One region of the Inquilinus ginsengisoli genome, then DNA from elsewhere that is predicted to be linked to it. Evidence: predicted binding sites of a transcription regulator. Region 1 holds the regulator's gene; each other region holds the start of a gene.
What was found. The regulator PhoB, encoded in region 1, activates phosphate uptake and scavenging genes when phosphate is short. The targets are predictions, from matches to a motif close to TNTCATAAAACTGTCA.
Positions count from the first base shown of each region.

Region 2: the regulator PhoB is predicted to act here: its motif matches at 2,583-2,598, upstream of E9232_RS01810 (5'-nucleotidase, lipoprotein e(P4) family).
Region 3: the regulator PhoB is predicted to act here: its motif matches at 3,423-3,438, upstream of E9232_RS18500 (PhoX family protein).
Region 4: the regulator PhoB is predicted to act here: its motif matches at 2,150-2,165, upstream of E9232_RS15000 (UDP-2,3-diacylglucosamine diphosphatase).

Region 1 covers NZ_JAVDPW010000009.1:267,380-272,335, reverse strand. Annotated here, with positions in the region: gene E9232_RS25335 (bifunctional acetate--CoA ligase family protein/GNAT family N-acetyltransferase) at 1-374, shown strand, start outside; gene E9232_RS25330 (transglycosylase SLT domain-containing protein) at 523-1,887, shown strand; gene E9232_RS25325 (class I SAM-dependent methyltransferase) at 1,965-2,549, opposite strand; gene phoB (phosphate regulon transcriptional regulator PhoB) at 2,618-3,325, opposite strand; gene phoU (phosphate signaling complex protein PhoU) at 3,322-4,053, opposite strand; gene pstB (phosphate ABC transporter ATP-binding protein PstB) at 4,080-4,913, opposite strand; gene pstA (phosphate ABC transporter permease PstA) at 4,919-4,956, opposite strand, start outside.
Region 2 covers NZ_JAVDPW010000001.1:389,770-394,725, reverse strand. Annotated here, with positions in the region: gene E9232_RS01825 (M20 aminoacylase family protein) at 1-107, shown strand, start outside; gene E9232_RS01820 (ATP12 family chaperone protein) at 474-1,169, opposite strand; gene E9232_RS01815 (hypothetical protein) at 1,325-1,540, shown strand; gene E9232_RS01810 (5'-nucleotidase, lipoprotein e(P4) family) at 1,710-2,567, opposite strand; gene E9232_RS01805 (glutathione S-transferase family protein) at 2,717-3,337, shown strand; gene E9232_RS01800 (dihydroxyacetone kinase family protein) at 3,403-4,956, shown strand, end outside.
Region 3 covers NZ_JAVDPW010000006.1:310,574-315,529, forward strand. Annotated here, with positions in the region: gene E9232_RS18495 (beta strand repeat-containing protein) at 1-1,228, shown strand, start outside; gene E9232_RS18500 (PhoX family protein) at 1,337-3,331, opposite strand; gene E9232_RS18505 (hypothetical protein) at 3,500-4,956, opposite strand, start outside.
Region 4 covers NZ_JAVDPW010000005.1:109,366-114,321, forward strand. Annotated here, with positions in the region: gene E9232_RS14990 (calcium-binding protein) at 1-107, shown strand, start outside; gene E9232_RS14995 (calcium-binding protein) at 378-2,012, shown strand; gene E9232_RS15000 (UDP-2,3-diacylglucosamine diphosphatase) at 2,264-3,064, shown strand; gene E9232_RS15005 (glycosyltransferase family 4 protein) at 3,108-4,112, shown strand; gene E9232_RS15010 (3-deoxy-D-manno-octulosonic acid transferase) at 4,135-4,956, shown strand, end outside.

The sequences.
Region 1 (4,956 bases):
CCCGGCTGACCCAGATCGACTACGACCGCGAGATGGCGCTGGTGGCCGAGGCCGAGGAGGACGGGCGCAGGGTGCTGCTGGGGGCCGTGCGCATCATCGCCGACCCGGACAACGAGACCGCCGAATACGGCATCATGGTGCGGTCCGACCTGAAGGGCCACGGGCTGGGGTCCCGGCTGATGACCGAGATCATCGCCTATGCCCGCAGCCGCGGCCTGAAGCGGATCTACGGCGAGGTGCTGCGTGAAAACGTCACGATGCTGCGCATGGCGGGAGAGCTCGGCTTCGCCCGCGAAGATGTGGCCGACGAGCCCGGCATCGTGCATGTGACGATTTCGCTCGACGACCTGCCCGCTCTCGGTCAGCATTCCTGACAATTGTTCGACCGTCTGGGGGACAGGCTGGTCGGCGTTTTGTACTTTGAATGAAGGACTTATCCGTATACGTTAATCGCCTGCGTTAATGTTGGGGCCTGCGGCGCCGCCGTCGGTCTTTGCGATTCGGGGGAGCATGGAGGGGAATATGCCAGGGACAACCCGCTGGACCAGGGCTGTTGCGGCCACCGCGTTGCTTGCCGGCCTGCTGGCCGCCTGCGCCGAGGCGCCCAAGCCGAAGCCCGTGGTCGCGAGCGGCCCCTGGGGTGCCGAGATTCACGAGGCGTCGCGTCGCTTCGACGTGCCCGAGGCCTGGATCCGCGCCGTAATGCAGGTGGAAAGCGGCGGCCAGACCCATTGGAAGGGTGGCCAGCCGATCACCAGCACCGCCGGCGCCATGGGCCTGATGCAGGTGATGCCCGGCACGTATGACGAGCTGCGCTACCAGCACGGCCTGGGCGGCGATGCCTACAACCCGCGCGACAACATCATCGCCGGCGCGGCCTATATCCGCGACATGTACGACCTCTATGGCTATCCCGGCTTCCTCGGCGCCTACAATGCCGGGCCGGAACGCTATCGCCAATACGTCGAGGAAGGCCGGCCGCTGCCGCGCGAGACCCGGCGCTACATGGACATCATCGCGCCGCAGATCGCCGGCATCCTGCCCGGCAAGAGCGCGCCCGACCGCATGACCCAGTACGCGGCGGCCCAGATCGACCGGCAGATCCCGGCGACCCGCAACACCACCGTGGTCGCGGCGATGAAGCCGATCCCCGACGGCTCGTCGATGCGCGGCACCACCGTGGTCGCAGCCATGCAACCCATCCCCGATGGCTCGTCGATGCGTGGTGCGACCGTGGTCGCAGCCATGCAACCCATCCCCGATGGCTCGTCGATGCGTGGTGCGACCGTGGTCGCAGCCATGCAGCCGATCCCCGATGGCTCGTCGATGCGCGGCACCACCGTGGTCGCGGCGATGCAGCCGATCCCCGATGGGTCGAGCGCCTACCGCGCCGTGCAGCAGAATCCGGTGGCCGCCCTGGCCGCCCGGACGGTGCAGCCGGCCCCGGTGCAGATGCGGCCGATCCCCGACGCCGGCGCCGTCCAGGTCGCCACCGTGGCCCCGGCCGCCCGCACCGTCGTGGTGCCGGCCCCGGTCCGCATGGCCCCGATCCCCGACGGCAGCAGCCAGGTGGCCGCGGCAACCCCGGTGACGCGCAGCGTGCTGCCGCCGCCGGCCCGCATGGCGCCGATCCCGGACGCCCAGCCGGTGGCCCGCGCCCCGGCGCCCGAGGTCCGGGTCGCGGCGGCGGTTCCGGCTGCGCCGCCGGTCCGCGCCACCGCCGCCCCGACCCGCATGGCGCCGATCCCCGACGCCCCGCCGGTCCGCGTGGCCTCGGCCAAGGCCAACCGCCCGGCGATCCAGCAGGTCGCCGACGCCGGCGAGCCGCGCCGCCAGACCAACGGCCTGCCGGCCGGCTGGTTCGTTCCCAGCGCGCCGGGCAAGTAGGCCGGCGCTCCCTGCTCCCCAAAAAAGCCCGCGATGCCGGTCCGGCGTCGCGGGCTTTTTGCTGTCCGAAGCCGGGATCAGGTCGCGTCGATCATCCCCTTGCCGTCGCGGCGATAGCTCCAGGCGCCCGAGGGCGGCAGGCTGCGCCAGACGAAGTCGACCAAGCGCCCGCGCAGCCCCAGTTTGCGCCGCGGCAGCGGCGACAGGATCTGGTTGGTGATCTGCAGGAACTGGCCGGCCCGGCCCATCCGGGTGAAGGCAGCGTCGATGATGCGGCGCTGCAGCTCGAGCGGGAACCAGATGATCGGCAGGGTCGACACCACCGTCGACAGCCTGATGACACCGGCCGCCTCCAGCATCGTGCCGATGTCGGCAACGTCGCCCTCCAGCACCCGCACGCCCGGGAAGCGGCGGCGCAGCACGGCGCACAGCTCCGGCATCTTCTCGACCACGATCAGCTTCTCCGGCGGCAGTCCGGTCGCCAGCAGCTCCTCGGTGATGCTGCCGGTGCCGGCGCCGAGCTCCAGCACCGGGTCCTCGACCCGCGGGTCGACATGGCGGGCGAAGGCCCGGGCCAGAGCGGGGCTGGAGGGCGCCCAGGCCGCGATCTTGAGCGGCGACCGGAACCACAGCCGAAGGAACAGCCAGGAATCCTTGTTCATGCGACGCCTCCGAATCCGGGGTCGAGACTACGGGTCGGCACGATCATAAGAGCCCGCCTGGCGGCGGATCAGGCCTGGGCCTGGACGTCCAGCGAGTAGCCGGCCGAACGGACGGTGCGGATCAGGTCGATCTCGGTGTCGTCGTTCAGCGCCTTGCGCAGGCGGCGGATGTGCACGTCGACGGTGCGCGGCTCGACATAGACGTCGTGGCCCCAGACGATGTCGAGCAGCTGCTCGCGGCTGAACACCCGGCCGGGATGCTGCATGAAGTGGCGCAGCAGGCGGAACTCGGTGGGGCCGAGATGGACGTCGCGGTTGCCGCGGCGGACGCGGTGGCCGCCGAGATCCATGCTGAGATCGGCGTAGCTGAGCATGTCGCCGGCGCTGGACGGCGAGGTCCGGCGCAGCACCGCCTTGATCCGGGCCAGGAGTTCCGGCGTTGAGAACGGCTTGGCGACATAGTCGTCGGCGCCGGAATCGAGGCCGCGGACGCGATCCCCTTCCTCGCCGCGCGCGGTCAGCATGATCACCGGGATGTCGCGGGTCTTGGCGCCGCGGCGCAGCTGCCGGCAGACCTCGATGCCCGAGAGATGCGGCAGCATCCAGTCCAGCAGCACCAGGTCGGGGCGCTGCTCGCTGGCCAGCAGCAGCGCCTCTTCGCCGTCATAGGCGGCCAGGACGCGGAAGCCCTCGCGCTCCAGGTTGTAGGTCAGCAGGGTGACGAGGTCGACTTCGTCCTCGACCACCAGAACCAGCGGCTGAATGCCGGCCCTCATGGGCTATCCTCCGACTTTGCCTCGGGGATGACGACGGTGAAGGAGGATGAGTCGCCCTTGGGGCGCGCATCCTTGATCGGCTTGCCGGTGAGCAGGAAGTGGATCAGCTCGGCGATGTTGGTGGCGTGGTCGCCGATGCGCTCGATGTTCTTGGCGATGAACAGCACATGGGTGCAGGGCGTGATGTTGCGCGGATCCTCCATCATGTAGGTGAGGGTCTCGCGGAACAGGCTGGTGTAGAGGTCGTCGACCGATTCGTCCTGGCGCCAGGCGGACAACGCCTTCTCCAGGTCGCGCTCGGTGTAGGCGTCGAGCACGTCCTTGATGATCTGCTGCACCATCCGGCCCATGCGCGGCAGCGTCGCCACCGGCCGGACCACCGGCACCTGGGCCAGCGCCAGGGAGCGCTTGGCGATGTTGGCGGAATAGTCGCCGATCCGCTCCAGGTCCGAGGCGATGCGCAGGGCTGAGACCACCTCGCGCAGGTCGCCGGCGAAGGGCTGGCGCAGCGCCAGGATCTGCACCACCTGGGCGTCGATCGAGGTCTCGTAGGCGTCCATCTGCTCGTCGCTGCGCACCACCCGGCCGGCGAGGTCGGCGTCGCGGCGGACCACGGCCTGGATGGCGAGCTCGAGCTGGCTTTCGGCCAGGCCGCCCATCTGCACGATGGTGCGGCGCAGCGCCTCGAGCTCCTGATCGAAGGATTTGACGATATGTTCATTAGCCATGGTGCGGACCCTTCCTGACCGGGAGCTCAGCCGAAGCGGCCGGTGATGTAGCTGTGCGTCCGCTCGTTCTTCGGGCTGGTGAACAGCTCCGAAGTCTCGCCGAACTCGACCAGCTCGCCGAGATACATGAAGGCGGTGAAGTCGGCGGCGCGGGCCGCCTGCTGCATGTTGTGGGTGACGATCGCGATGGTGTAGTCGGTCTTCAGCTCGTCGATCAGCTCCTCGATCTTCGCGGTCGAGATCGGGTCGAGCGCCGAGGTCGGCTCGTCGAGCAGCAGCACGTCCGGCCGCATCGCGATGGTGCGGGCGATGCACAGGCGCTGCTGCTGTCCGCCGGACAGGCTGGTGCCGCTCTTCTTCAGCTTGTCCTTGACCTCGTCCCACAGCGCGGCGCGGCGCAGCGCCGCCTCGACCCGGCTGTCCATCTCGGCCTGGTCCAGCTTCTCGTACAGCCGGATGCCGAAGACGACGTTGTCGTAGATCGACATCGGGAACGGCGTCGGCTTCTGAAACACCATGCCGACCCGGGCGCGCAGCAGGTTGACGTCCTGCTTCGGCGCCAGGATGTTTTGGCCGTCCAGCAGCACTTCGCCGGTGGCGCGCTGCTTCGGGTACAGATCGTACATCCGGTTCAGGATGCGCAGCAGGGTCGACTTCCCGCAGCCCGAGGGACCGATGAAGGCGGTGACGCAGCGCTCGTACAGCGGCAGGTTGATCTTCTTCAGCGCCTCATGGTCCTCGTAGAAGAAGGACAGGTTGCGGACCGTGACCTTCTCGCGGAGGTCGCGGCCGAGGCCGGTCGGGCGGTCGACATTGATGTTCATGTCGAGCGTCGTCACCTGCGCACCATTGCCTGTCATGACCGTCAGCCCTGCTTGCTGCCGAGCGAGGAGAGCGCCCGGG
Region 2 (4,956 bases), on a different contig from region 1:
GCGTGCCGGTGCACAACCCGCATTACGACTTCAACGACGAGATCCTGCCGGTCGGCGCCACGCTGTGGTCGCGGCTGGTGGAGACCCGGCTGAAGAAGGCGGGGTGATCACGCTCCGCAGGGATTCGACATGGGCACGGGACCCGCTATGATCACGTGCCATTCCATGCTGGAGAAACCTATGTCTGCAGACCGGTCGCTACGCTAGCCCCGCAATAGGGCGGGGCCGCGCCGGGACCGAGTGGCATGGGAAAGAACAAGGGGCGCGCCTATCGTCGCGTCCAGCGTCGGCGTCTGGTCGCCAAAGCCCGCAAGCTGTATCCAGGGATGAAGTGTCCGGCCGTGCTGGCCGATCACCTTGCGGCGTGCTCCTGCTGGATGTGCGGAAATCCCCGACGATGGCTGAGGGAAGTCACCCTGCAAGAGCGGCGGGCCGACTCACGAGCCGGCGACACCGATACAGCGGACTGACAATCAGCGCGCGGCGAGGTCGGCCAGCCGCGCCGCGGCCTGCAACTCGTCCCGCAGTGCCGCCCGCCGGGTGGTGGATTCGGCGTCCTCGCCCCAGCGCTCGATCTGGAAGCTGGCATCCAGCTCCGCCGCCTCGAAGGCGGCGTCGGCGTCGATCCGGCCGGCCAGCAGCGCCAGGCCGATGACCAGCGACCCGGTCAGCGCCGTGGCCTGGTGCAGCGCCGTCAGCCGCCAGTGGTCCTGCGCCGCCACCGCCGCGCGCAGCGCCGCCAGCGACGCCGCTGGCTGGGCCTTGTGGACGATGCCCGCGGTCACCACCAGGGGCGCGTCATGCGCCGTCATCGCCCAGTCGAGCAGCGGCTGCCACACCGCGTGCTGGCGCTGGACCAGCGCCGCCGGCGCCTCGGCCCGGTAGCACAGCAGGTCGGTGCCGCCATAGGGGGCGATGGTGTCGATGATCAGGTCGCGGTTCGGCGCCACCTTGTCGATCGCAGTCGCGGCCAGCTGCATCAGCGGCATGGCGGACGGCACCACCGCCTCGGCCTGCGCGTCCCACTCCGCCGCCACCGCCTCGGCCAAAGCGCGGCTGGGCAGCACGAAGGCGGCCTTGGCCGGGCTCTTGATCGGCTTGCCGTCGAGCATGACGCCGAACCCGTCCCCGGCCGGCACCGCCGTCACGATCTTGTAGAAGCGCTTCATCACCCGACCCCGTCAGCATCCGCCGCGCCGATATCGGCAAATCGCGGCCGCGGATGCAACCCGCTTGTCGAGTCTCGCTCGCAGGGAGCAACCGGCGCTTCCATTTCCGCCCGCCCGGATGCTACCGCAGGGCCTGCGTGTCCGCAGAGGCTGAGATGTTCGACCTGACCACCACCATCATCATCCTCGCCGCGGCCCTGGCGGTGGTCGCGGCCATGGTGGTGCTCGACTGGCGCAAGCCGCCGCCGGGCGAGGTGCGCCTGTTCCCGGTGATCCCGGTGATGATGGTGGCGGCGCTGGTGGTGATCCTGATGCTGGCGCACCTGGTGTCACTGGTGACGGGCCACCCGTTCCAGGGCCGCGGCTTCTGAGGACCTGCCTGATAATGCTACTGGTGCGGCCGCCTGATGGCGGTCTCGAAGCTTCCGGTGCTCACGGACTCAAACGTCCGCTGCGCGCCGGTTCTCGACACCACCGCCAGCCGACTCACACCAGCGCATTCTCAAACAGGCCCTGACCACCGCGGCCCCGGCGGCGGGACTACTGCCCGTTCCAGGGCTGCAGCGCCTCGATCTTCAGCTTGCGCTGCTCCTCCGCCGGCAACTTGTAGTCGCCCTTGTACGGCGCCGATTCGAACGAGCCATAGGTCGGATTGGCGATGGCGATCCAGTCGCGGCCCCAATGGTCCTTGGCCGCCTCGAACGCCGCCTGCCGCTCCGCCACCGTGCCCTTGTAGGCGTCGGTGAAGTCGCCGAAATTGTCGCCGAGCAGCAGCAGGATCCGGTAGTCCTTGGCGATGAAGGCGCGGCGCGTGCTCTTGGCCGAGGTCCAGTCCGGCTGCTCCTTGGCGCTGAGGAAGGTGTCGACATTGTCGCCCATCGGGAAGCCCAGCGCCTTCATGTGCTCGACCGTCGGCCCCTCCTCTTCCTTGGTGCGGTTGGTGACGTAGAACACCTTCACCCCCTTCGACGCGGCGTATTGGGTGAATTCGACCGCGCCGGGAATCGGGGTGTCGATCTTGGCCTTGACGTACTGGGTCCAGGTCTTCGGATCGAAGCCGCTGCCTTCCGCCACGTTGCGGGCCTGGTAGGGCGAGGTGTTCAGCACGGTGTCGTCGACGTCGAGCACGACGGCCGGCGGGAAGTTCTTGAAGTCGCCGGTCTGTTCGGCCGGCGCCGCGGTGCGCGACGCGTCGGCCAGCGCCTCGTCCAGCCGGATCCGGGCCAGCGCATAGGCCCCGAGCGCATTGGCCTGGAATTCGACCGAGGTCTGGTCCCACAGCACGGCGTTCAGATTGTCGTTCTGTCCCGGGCCCTGCTGCGCCTGGGCCGAGCCTGCCGCCGCCGGAAGGGCCAGCGCCAGCAGGGCGAGGGCCGAGACCGAACCATATCGCGCCATCCGAAGCCTCCAATGTTACAGTTTCTTGACGGCATTTGAGCAAGGTGGCGGGGGTGACGGCAACCCTGTTCCTGCGCACCGCTCTCGCCGATGTCGCGACCCGTCTCGCCGTGTTAGGAGTGCTGGGGCCGCGACGAAGGGATGGAACCATGTACACGCTCTACGCCACGCCGGGCACCGGCTCCGCGCTCAGCGAGATCATGCTGGCGATCGCCGGCGTGCCCTATGCGGTCAAGTCGGTCGATGTCTGGGAAAGCCCGACCGACCGCGAGCTGCTGCAGCGCCTCAATCCGCTGACCCAGGTGCCGGTCCTGGTGCTGCCCGACGGCACCGTGATGACCGAGAGCGCGGCGATCACCCTGCATCTGGCCGATGTGGCACCGGAGGCCGGGCTGGCCCCGCCGCCGGGCCATCCGGGCCGGGCCGTGTTCCTGCGCCGCCTGGTGTTCATCGTCGCCGCGCTGTACCCGACCTGGACCTTCGGCGACGATCCCGGCCGCTGGGTCTCCGGCGATGCGGCCAAGGCCGAGCTGCGGGCCTCGACCGACGAGCACCGGAAGATGCTGTGGCGGCAAATGGAGGCGGTGACCGGCACCCCCTGGTTCCTGGGCGAGACCCGGTCGGCCATCGACGTCTACATCGCGGTGATGAATAGCTGGCGCCCGCGCGCCGAATGGTTCAGCGCCGAATGCCCGAAGCTGGCCGCCATCGCCGGAACGCTGCGCGCCGACCCGGCGCTGGCCAAGGTCTGGGAACGCAACCAGGGCTGATCCACCGCTGGCCTGGTTTAGATTCGGCTGATTTCGACCCACCCGATGCCGCAAGGGGCTTTGACATGAAGAAGCTCATCAACAATCCACGCCATGTCCTCCGCGAGATGCTGGAGGGGTTCGTCGACCTGCATCCCGGCCTGGCCCTGCTGGAGGAAGAGGCCGTGGTGGTCCGCGCCGAGCTGCCGGTGCCGGCCTCGCGGCCCGTCGCCCTGCTGTCCGGCGGCGGCAGCGGGCATGAGCCGGCCCATGCCGGCTATGTCGGCCCCGGTATGCTGACCGCCGCCGTCGCCGGCGACGTCTTCACCTCGCCCAGCACCGACGCCGTGCTGGCCGGCATCCGCGCCGCCGCCGGCCCGGCCGGGGCGGTGCTGGTGGTCAAGAACTACACCGGCGACCGGCTGAACTTCGGCTTGGCGGCGGAGCTGGCGCATGACGAGGGCATCCCGGTCGAGATCGTGGTGGTGGCCGACGACGTGGCGCTGCGCGACACGGTCGAGGCGGCGCGCCGCCGCGGCATCGCCGGCACCGTGCTGATCCACAAGCTGGCCGGCGCCGCCATCGCGGCCGGCAAGCCCCTGGCGGAAGTCGCGGAGATCGCCCGCGCGGCCGCCGCGGACCTGGGCAGCATGGGCGTGGCGCTGGGCGCCTGCACCGTGCCCACCGCCGGCAAGCCCGGCTTCGCCTTGGGCGACAACGAGATCGAGCTGGGCCTGGGCATCCATGGCGAGGCCGGGGTGCGGCGCGGGCCGATGCAGCCGGCCGACACGCTGGTGGCCGAGATGCTGGACGCCATCGTGTCGGACCGCAGCCTCGGCCGCGGCGACCGGGTGGCGCTGCTGGTCAACGGCCTGGGCGCCACCCCGCCGCTGGAGCTGTCGATCGTCGCCCGCGCCGCCTTGACCGACCTCGCGGCCCGCGGCATCGTGGTGGAGCGGGCCTGGGCCGGCAACTTCCTGACCGCGCTGGACATGCCGGGCTGCTCGCTCAGCCTGCTCAGGCTCGACGATGCGCGGCTGGCCCTGCTGGACGCGGCTGCGAGCGCCCCGGCCTGGCCGGGCGGCGGCCGGATCGGGCCGAAGCGCCGGATCGCGGCGCCGGTCCCGGCACCGACCGCCGAGGTCGTGGTGATACCCTCACCCCTCGCCGACGCGCTGAAGGTCGCCGGGCTGGCGGTGGCGGGCGCGTTCGAGAAGGCCGAGCCGCATCTGACCGACCTGGATTCCCGGGCCGGCGACGGCGACCTCGGCGCCAGCATGGTCCGGGCAGCGGAGGCGATCCGCGCCCTGCCCGGCACCGCCTGGGCGACGCCGGCGGTCGCCCTGAAATCCGTCGGCGACGCGCTGCGCCGGGCGATCGGCGGCAGCTCCGGCCCGTTCTACGCCACCGCCCTGCTGCGCGCATCGCGGCGCCTGTCCGGCGTTGCGACACCCACCCCCGCCGCCTGGGGCGAAGCCTTCACCACGGCGGTGCAGGCCATTGCCGATCTCGGCGGCGCCAAGCCGGGCGACCGCACCATGCTGGATGCGCTGCACCCGGCCGCCGAGGCCTTCGCCGCCGCGGTCGCCGGCGGCAAATCCCCGGCCGAGGCCTGGGCCGCCTGCGTCGCGGCGGCGATG
Region 3 (4,956 bases), on a different contig from region 1:
CATCGACGGTGGCGCCGGCGACGACCAGATCGTCGGCTATGACGGTGCCGACACCATCAACGGCGGCGCCGGCATCGACACGGTCTATTACTTCAACGCGGCGGTGATCGTGAACCTGGCCACCGGCAGCGGCACGGGCGGCGACGCCCAGGGCGACACCTACCAGAATGTCGAGAACGTCGTCGGCTCGGCCCTCGCCGACCGGCTGTACGGCGACGCCGTTGCCAATGCGCTGAGCGGCGAGGACGGCGACGACACGCTCCGCGGCGGCGCAGGGGCGGATGTGCTGGACGGCGGCCACGGCTCGGATTTCGCCAACTACCAGGGCTCGGCCGCGGCGGTGACGGTCGACCTGCTCAACCACAGCGCCTCGGGCGGCGATGCCCAGGGCGACACGCTGGCCAACATCGAGAATCTCTACGGCTCCAGCAACGACGACCATCTCAGCGGCGATGCCGGCCGCAACGTGATCGGCGGCGAGAGCGGCAACGACACCCTGGCCGGAAATGGTGGCGACGACGCCATGAACGGTGAGAACGGCAACGACAATCTCGATGGCGGCGATGGGGCCGACCGCCTTGTCGGCGGCGCCGGCACCGACACCATCCATGGTGGCGCGGGCATCGACTCGATCGATGCCGGGGCCGACAACGACATCGTCTTCGGCGATGCCGGCAATGACGGCGTCTATGGCGGGACCGGTGACGACCAGATCGACGGCGGCGACGGCAACGACGTGCTCGAAGGCGCGGTCGGGGATGACACCATCAACGGCGGCGGCCAAGCCGACATCCTCCTCGGCGGGGACGGCAACGACACGCTCCGCGGCGGAGACGCCAACGACCGCCTGGTCGGGGGCGCTGGCGACGACGTGATCACCGGCGGTGGCGGCAGCGAGCTGCTGCAGGGTGGTGCCGGCAACGACACCTTCACGTATCAGGTAATCGGCGACAGCACGGTGGCGGCGGCGGGCAAGGACGTGATCGTCGACTTCACCACCGGCGACAGGATCGACTTGTCGGCGATCGACGCCAACGGCGCCGCGGCCGGCGACGGCGCCTTCATCTTCGGCACCGGCGCCTTCACCAGGGTGGCCGGCGAACTGCGTGTGGTGACCATCGGCGGGGTGCAACTGGTCGCGGCCGATATCAATGGCGACCGGCAGATCGACTTCGCCATCAACGTCATCTCCGACCATGCGCTGACCGCGGCGGATTTCGTGCTGTAGCGGATCGGCGGGTCGAGCGCCATCGGCGCCTCGACCCGCTCGGTCCTATGCCTGGGGCTGGGTGTGACCTCTCCCGCGAGGCGGAAGGGGTCACACGCCATTGGGCAATCAGGCGCCGATCTTGCCGCCGCCCTGCTTGGTGATCACCACCACCGACGGCCGCGGCGGCACGCCGTCCTGGAAGTCCGGCCAGCGGGTCGACGGGTCGGCGAAGGTGCTCGGCCGGCCGAATTCCGGCCATTCCTTGCCGCCTTCGCCCGGATGCTGCACCGAGACGAAAAAGGTGGCGAGGTCCGGGGTGATCTTCGGGCCGCACATCTCGGCCCCGACCGGGACGCGGAAGAACAGCTTGCCGGTGCCGCGGGCCTCGCCCTCGGTCTCCAGCCCCCAGATGCCGTCGGCGCGGCCGCTGTATTTGTAGTTGTTGCCGTCAGTGGCGACCCACAGCCGGCCATCGGCGTCGATCTCGCAATTGTCCGGCGACCCGAACCAGCCGTTCTGGGTGGTGCCGGGGTGGAAGGTGGCGCCGACAGCGGCGACGCTGGGGTCGCCGCACTTCACCAGCAGGTCCCAGGACGCGGTGGTCGCGGCATGGTCGCCATCGGTCGGCAGGATCTCGACGATGTGGCCGAACTTGTTCTCCGGCCGCGGGTTCACCGCGTCGACCTGCTCGGCCTTGCGCTTGTCGTTGTTGGTCAGGATGACATAGACCTTGCCGTTCACCGGGTTCGGCTGCACGTCCTCCGGCCGGTCCATCTTGGTGGCGCCCAAGAGGTCGCCGGCGCGGCGGGTCTCGATCAGCACATCGGCCTGGCTCTTGAAGCCGTTGGCCTCGGTCAGCGGGCCCTGGCCGAACACCACCGGCATCCAGGCGACCTTGCCGTCGGCGTCGAATTTCGCGACGTACAGCGTGCCCTCGTCCAGCAGATCCATGTTGGCCTTGCGGTCGGCCGGGTTGAACTTGCCCGCGGTGACGAATTTGTAGAGGTAGTCGAAGCGCTGGTCGTCGCCCATGTAGAACACCACGCGGCCATCCTTGGCCACGATGCTCTCGGCGCCCTCATGCTTGAAGCGGCCCATCGCGGTGCGCTTCTTCGGGGTGGAGGTCGGGTCGGTCGGGTCGATCTCGACCACCCAGCCGAAGCGGTTCGGCTCGTTCGGCTCCTTGACCAGGTCGAAGCGGTCGTGATGCAGGCTCCAGCCGTACTCGGCCTCGCCCAGGCCGTAGCGCTTGTAGTTGCGCGCCTCCGGGTGGTCGTCCTTCAGCTCGCCGCCGAAATAGCCGTTGAAGTTCTCCTCGGCATGCACCGTGGTGCCCCAGGGCGTGGTGCCGCCGGCGCAGTTGTTGATGGTGCCGATGACCTTGGTGCCGGTGGCGTCGGCCGAGGTCTTCAGCCGGTCGTGGCCGGCCGCCGGGCCGGTGACCAGGAACTCGGTCGACCGCGCGGTAATGCGGCGGCCATAGGCGCTGTCCGGCACCACGGCCCATTTGCCGTCGGCGCCGCGCTTGATCTCGATCACCGACTGGCCATGGGCGGCCATCTCGATGTCGATCTGCTCCTTGCTCTGCGCGCTCAGCTCGAACTCGCCCTTGGCGTCGGCCAGGCCGGGGAACATGATCGCGGCGTCGGTGTATTCGTGGTTCACCACCAGCAGGCCGTGGTCGCTGGTAGTCGACCCCAGCGGGAGCGGCACATAGCCGATGTAGTCGTTGTTGTAGCCGAACTGCTTCTCCTGGGCGTCCGCCGTCTGCTTCTGCACGTCGAAGGCGGGGGCGCCCTTGACCACCGGGTCGCCCCAGCGGATCAGGATGTCGGCATCGTAGCCCTGGGCGACATGGTGCTTGGTGTCGACCCCGGCCTGCAGCTCGTCGAAGGCGAAGCGCGAGCCCGAGGCCTGCGCCGGGCGGCTGGACAGCAGCGCCGCCGCCGGCCCCATCACCGCGCTGATCGCCGTGACGGCGAGGGCGCCGCGCAGCATGCCGCGCCGGCCGAAGCGGGCGTTGACGATGTCGCCCATCGTCGGGTTGGCGGAAGCGTTGCTGCTGCGGTCGTCCTGCTGTTCGTAGCGCTGGACGCGCGAAAGCGTGGAGTCGTGGTCCATCTCGGTCCTCTGGGCTGGCATGCCGTGGGCGGCGGGCTCGGGTCGAGGCCGGACATTAACTATCTGTAATGTTGGATCTGTTGCAGTTGGATGACGGTTCGATGACGCCGGGGACGTCGGCCCGGGCCGGCCGACGGGACTCGGCCGGCCCGGGCTTTGCTGTTGGCGCTATTCGCTGACCACGCAGGTCGGGCTGACCTTCACGATCAGCGGCAGGCTGGTGAAACCGGCGGTGCCGGTGGCGGTGGCCAGCTGCATCCGGCAGGTGTTGGTCGCCTGGTTGCGGGTCGCGGTCACCGTCACGCGGTTGCCGGCGGGCGGGTCCAGGACGACGTGGACGCCGTTGAGCGCCGGGGCCTCGTAGCTGCTCAGCCGGGTGCCGACGGCGGTCCACACCACGGCATATTGCTTGCCGTCGCGCTGCACCGTGGTCACCGACACGGTGCCGTCGGTCCGGGTGGCCGCGAGCGGCGTCGCGGCGGTGGTGGAATCGACGTCCAGCAGGTGGACGCTGCTGGGGTTGGGGCCGGGCACCTGGACGTTCCACTCGCTCGACGCGAACCGCCCGACGGTGCAGGCGCCCTGCAGCGGATCGCAGCTGTCATCCACCGTGACCGGATGGACCGCGGTGGTGGCAGCACCGGCCAGCCGGCGGACCAGCAGCGCCGACCCGCCCACCACGGCGCGCGCCCGGTCACCGCCGGAGGCGACGAAGGTGCCGAGCGAGCGGAAGCGCAGCAGCAGCGGATTCGGCGTTGCCGAATAGGCCGCCCTGGTCGCCAGGGCGTCGCGCACCAGCACCGAGGCGCCGGTCGTGCCCGGCAGCAGCACGATCTCGCGCCGCGCCACGCCGACGATCGCCGAGGCGTTGCCCTGGAAGCGGAACTGCCCGGCATAGTCGCAGCGCGTCACCGCGACGCCCGTGCTGGGGCTGGACCGCGCCAGCAGGAACCGCGTCGACAGCCCCGCCGGCACGATGTCGGGCGGATTCACCTCGCCCCAGCTGGCCTGGCTCGGCCGGTACTCCGGGTTGAAATGCGGCTGCGACATCGTCGGCGCGTTGCCGGTCAGCGTCGACTGAGACCCGTAGGGCGACGGGTCGACCAGCAGGTCGTCGGCGCCGCGGGTCAGGGTGATGTTGCCGGCGTCGACATGCTGGTGGTTGCTGATGATGCCGCGGCACTGGCTGACCAGCCAGGTGCCGGTCGGGGCGAAGCTGGTGCGGGCATAGAAGTTGCCGGAGCCGGCGGCGAGATAGCTCACCGGCAGCGCGGCGCGGTTGATGGTCTGGGCCGGGGTCGTCTCGGCCGCGACCAGCGACTGGGTCAGGAGGGTGAAGTCGCCGTTGAGGGCCGGTGTCGGCAGGGCGAGACGGGCGATCTCTCCCTTGGCCTGGGCCTTGTCCGCCGCGGCGGCGGGGCCGGCGATCACGCCGTAGAGCGGCAGGGGGTCGGGCTCCAGCGTCGGCGCTTCGTTCTGGACGTCGCCGCCGATGAACGTCCGGTTGTTCGGGGTCAGGGCGTAGACTTGGCGGATCAGCACCGCATGCAGCCAGGGTCCGATCCAGGGCTGCTGCACGCCCTGCTGGACCATGGCCCGGCCGGCCAGGGCGTAGGACGCCACGG
Region 4 (4,956 bases), on a different contig from region 1:
GCGGGGTGCAACTGGTCGCGGCCGACACTACTGGCGACCGGCAGATCGACTTCGCCATCAACGTGATCTCCGACCACGCCCTGACCGCGGCAGACTTCACCTTGTAGCGCGACCTGGGCCCGGGTGCCGCAAGGCATCCGGGCCACCGGCGCCGGCCCGATGTGAGAACCCGGCGAGTCTTTTCGCTCGCATTCGCCAGGCCTGCATACTATGATATTAGATAGAAATTTATACGTATCCGATATTTCGAATGGCGAGGTTTGCCTTGCCGCGAAAGCTCCCGGCTTGCGGGGGCGCTGATCGAACTCAACAGACCCGATCCACGACGGCCCGTCGCGGCCGCGATTTCAGGATCGAGGCCAACAGGGGGAATTTCAGTGGCGATTTTCTCGGTTCTCAACGTCACCGGCATCGACAGCAACGGCGACTTTCTCGGCGACGGCATCCAGTTCGGATCGCTGCACAACGTCGCGTCCTCGGGCGTCGCGCTGGCGCCGCCCCCGGTGTTCACGCCGCTCGGCGGCACGGTCTTCTTCAACGACCTGGGCTCGCTGACGATCGTCGGCACCGGCCTGGGCTTTTTTCCGCCGGTCCTCGTCACCGGCACGGTCACCTCGCTGACCTACACCAAGCTGCTTCCGGTGTTCTCCATCACCGGCACCAGCGTGCCGCTCGCGGACCTGGCCACGGCGTTCCTTCTCGGCGGTGACGAGTTGACCCTTCTCGCCACCGTATTCTCGGGCGACGATACCATCACCGGGTCGTCCATGGCCGACAGGCTGTACGGCTTCGCCGGCAACGACATCATCCTGGGCAGCGACGGCAACGACACCCTGCGCGGCGGCGCCGGCATCGACATCCTCGACGGCGGCAACGGCTCGGATTTCGCCAACTACCAGGGCTCGGCCGCGGGGGTCAATGTCGACCTCTCGACCGGCATCAACACCGGCGGCGACGCCCAGGGCGACACCCTGACCAGCATCGAGAACCTCTACGGCTCCAGCAATGCCGACCACCTGACCGGCAACAGCGGCGCCAACATCATCGGCGGCGAGAACGGCGATGACGTCCTGGTCGGCAATGGCGGCGACGACGCCATGAACGGCGAGGCCGGCAACGACAATCTCGACGGCGGCGACGGGGCCGACCGGCTGGTCGGCGCTGCCGGCACCGACACCATCCATGGCGGCACTGGCGTCGACTCGATCGACGGCGGGGCCGACAACGACACCCTGTTCGGTGATGACGGCAACGACACCGTCGCCGGCGGCGACGGCGACGACCAGATCGACGGCGGGGCCGACAATGATGCCCTCTATGGCCAGGCCGGCGCCGATGTCATGGGTGGTGGTGACGGTAATGACGTCCTGCGCGGCGGCGATGGCGGCGACACCCTGAACGGCGGCACCGGCAACGACGTCCTGGAAGGGGATGGCGGGGCCGACGCGCTGAATGGCGGCGACGGCATCGACACGGCCTATTACGCCAACTCCGCCTCCGCGGTGACGGTGAACCTGGCCACCGGTGCCGGCGTTGGCGGTGATGCTCAGGGCGACACCCTGTCCGGCATCGAGCAGGTGCTGGGGTCGGCTTTCAACGACGTGCTGACCGGTGATGCCAGCGCCAACACGCTGCAGGGCCTGGGCGGTGACGACACCCTGACCGGTGGCGGCGGCGGCGACCTGCTGAAGGGCGGCGCCGGCAACGACACCTTCGTCTATCTCGTGATCGGCGACAGCACGGTGGCGGCGGCGGGCAAGGACGTGATCGGCGACTTCTCCACCGGCGACAAGATCGACCTGTCGGCGATCGACGCCAACGGCGCCGGGCCCGGCAATGGGGCCTTCATCTTCGGCACCGGCGCCTTCACCGGCGTGGCCGGCGAGTTGCGGGTGGTGACCATCGGCGGGGTGCAACTGGTCGCGGCCGACACCAATGGCGACCGGCAGCTCGACTTCGCCATCAACGTCGTGTCCGACCACGCCCTGACCGCGGCGGATTTCACGCTGTAGCCCAGGCCTCGGGCCGGCCCTCCCCCCGGCGGTGCCGCGGGGAGGGCCGGCCAACTGGCCGCGTTCAGAAAAGATTCACATCCCCGACGAAACAAATCGAAACAATCGGCATCAAACCGGGCCCGAGAAAGCACTCGTGACCGTTTTATTAAGTTTATCCAGTGCAGAATCACCGGTTGCATCTATATGTTGTTCCCGAACGGCGTCTCGTTTATATGGACGGTAGGCGACCGCTGAAGGATTGACGGCCCATGGAGCAGGTGACGCGCTATCGCACCATCTGGATCTCGGACGTCCATCTCGGCACCCGGGCCTGCAACGCCAACCTGCTCCTCGATTTCCTGAAGCACACCGACTCCGACGCGCTGTATCTGGTCGGCGACATCGTCGATGGCTGGCGGCTGAAGAAGAGCTGGTACTGGCCGCAGCAGCACAACGACGTGATCCAGAAGCTGCTGCGCAAGGCGCGCAAGGGCACCCGCGTCCTGTTCATTCCCGGCAACCATGACGAGGCCGCGCGCCAGTTCGTGGGCCAGAGCTTCGGCGATGTCGAGGTGGCCGAGGACTGCCTGCATGTCACGGCGGATGGCCGCCGCTTCCTGGTGATCCATGGCGACCAGTTCGACGTGGTGGTGCGCTACGCCAAATGGCTGGCCCATGTCGGCGACAAGGCCTACGAGCTGCTCCTGCACCTCAACACGGCGCTGAACCTCGTGCGCCGCCGTCTCGGCTTCTCCTACTGGTCGCTCTCGGCCTATATGAAGCAGCGGGCGAAGCGCGCGGTCGAATTCGTCGGCCGGTTCGAGATCGCCCTGGTCGAGGAAGCCAAGCGGCGGGGCGTGGACGGGGTCATCTGCGGCCACATCCACACCGCCGAACTGAAGGACATGCAGGGCATGACCTATGTGAATGACGGCGACTGGGTGGAGAGCTGCACTGCGCTGGTGGAGCATGACGACGGCCGCCTGGAGATCCTGCACTGGGCGGAGATCGTGGCGGCCCGCGACGCCGTCGCGCCGCAGCCGGACCTGAAGCCCCGGCGCGCCGCTTGATCCAGGCGGAGTTCGGCTTCCAGGACATGCGGGCCAGGGCTTGATGCGCATCCTGATCGTCAGCGATGCCTGGCTGCCCCAGGTCAACGGCGTTGTGCGCACCATCGAATCGACGCGCGACGAGCTGCGCCGCCGCGGCCATGTGGTCGAGGTGGTGGGGCCCGACCGCTTCGCCTCGATCCCGTGCCCGACCTATCCCGAGATCCGGCTGGCCATCGGCCAAGGCCGGCGCATGGCGCGGCTGATCGACGGCTTCGACCCCGACGCCATCCACATCTCGACCGAAGGCCCGCTGGGCTGGGCGGCGCGGCGCTACTGCATCCGCCGGCGGCTGTCCTTCACCACCTCGTTCCACACCCAGTTCCCGGAATACGTCCAGCTGCGCACCGGCATGCCGCTGGCCTCGACCTATGCCCTGCTGCGGCATTTCCACCGCGCCGCCGCCGCCGTGATGGTGGCGACCGACACGCTGGAGCGGAACCTGGCCAGCCGCGGCTTCCGCCGCCTGGCGCGCTGGAGCCGCGGCGTCGACACCCAGCGCTTCCAGCCGGCCCAGCGGCCCGGCCAGGGCTTGAAGCACGAGCGGCCACGCCACCTCTATGTCGGCCGGGTGGCGGTGGAGAAGAACCTCGACGCCTTCCTGTCGCTGCCGCTGGACGGCGAGAAGGTGGTGGTCGGCGGCGGCCCGTCGCTGCCGGCGTTCCAGGCGAAATACCCCGGCGTCACCTTCACCGGGTCGAAGGACGGGCAGGAGCTGGTCGACGCCTATGCCGCGGCCGACGTCTTCGTGTTCCCGTCGCGCACCGACACCTTCGGCCTGGTGATGCTGGAGGCGCTGGCCTGCGGCGTGCCGGTGGCGGCCTATCCGGTGCAGGGCCCGGCCGATGTCATTGGCGACGCGCCGGTCGGCCGGCTCGACGAAAATCTGGGCATCGCCATCACCGAAGCCTTAAAAGTGTCATCAGAGGATTGCCGTTCTTTCGCACTGCGCTATTCCTGGGAGGCATGTACAGATCAGTTCCTGACCCATCTGCACCCGTTCCGATGACCCTGACCCCCTTTGGCGGCCGATGATCTACGCGCTTTACCGCGGCCTGACCGATGCCGCCGGCCCCCTCGTGCCCCTGCTGCTGGCCCGGCGCACCCGCGCCGGCCGGGAGGATCCTGCTCGTCGCGGCGAGCGACTCGGCAATGCCAGCCTGGACCGGCCGCCCGGCCCGGTGATCTGGGTCCATGCCGCCAGCGTCGGCGAGGTGCTGTCGGTCCAGGTGCTGGTGCGGCGCCTGCTGGAGCGTGACCCGCGCATCTCGGTCCTGGTCACCACCGGCACCGTGACCTCGGCCCGGCTGGTGGCCGAGCGGCTGCCCGACCGCGCCGTGCACCAGTTCGCGCCGATGGACCGCATGGCGTTCGTCCGCCGCTTCCTCGACCATTGGAAGCCGGATTTGGCGATCTGGGTGGAATCCGAGATCTGGCCGAACATGCTGACCGAGATGGAGACCCGCGGCCTGCCGATCGCCCTGGTCAATGCCCGGATGTCGGAGCGGTCGTTCCGGCGCTGGCGCCGGCTGCCGCGGCTGATCCGCCGGCTGCTCGGCATCTTCCGCGTCATCCTGCCCTGGGATGAGCGGTCGGCCCGCAACTTCCGGGCCCTGGGCGCGCGCGGCGTCGGCACCGTCGGCAATCTGAAATTCTCCTCCGACCCGCCGGACGCGGACCTCGAGGAGCTGGCAGCGATGCGGGCCGCGATCGGCCGCCGCCCGGTGTGGCTGGCGGCCAGCACCCATCCCGGCGAGGAGGCGCAGATCGCCGAGGCGCACAAGGCGCTGGCGGCGAAGCGGCCGGGCCTCTTGACCATCCTGGCGCCGCGCCACCCCGACCGCGGGGCCGAG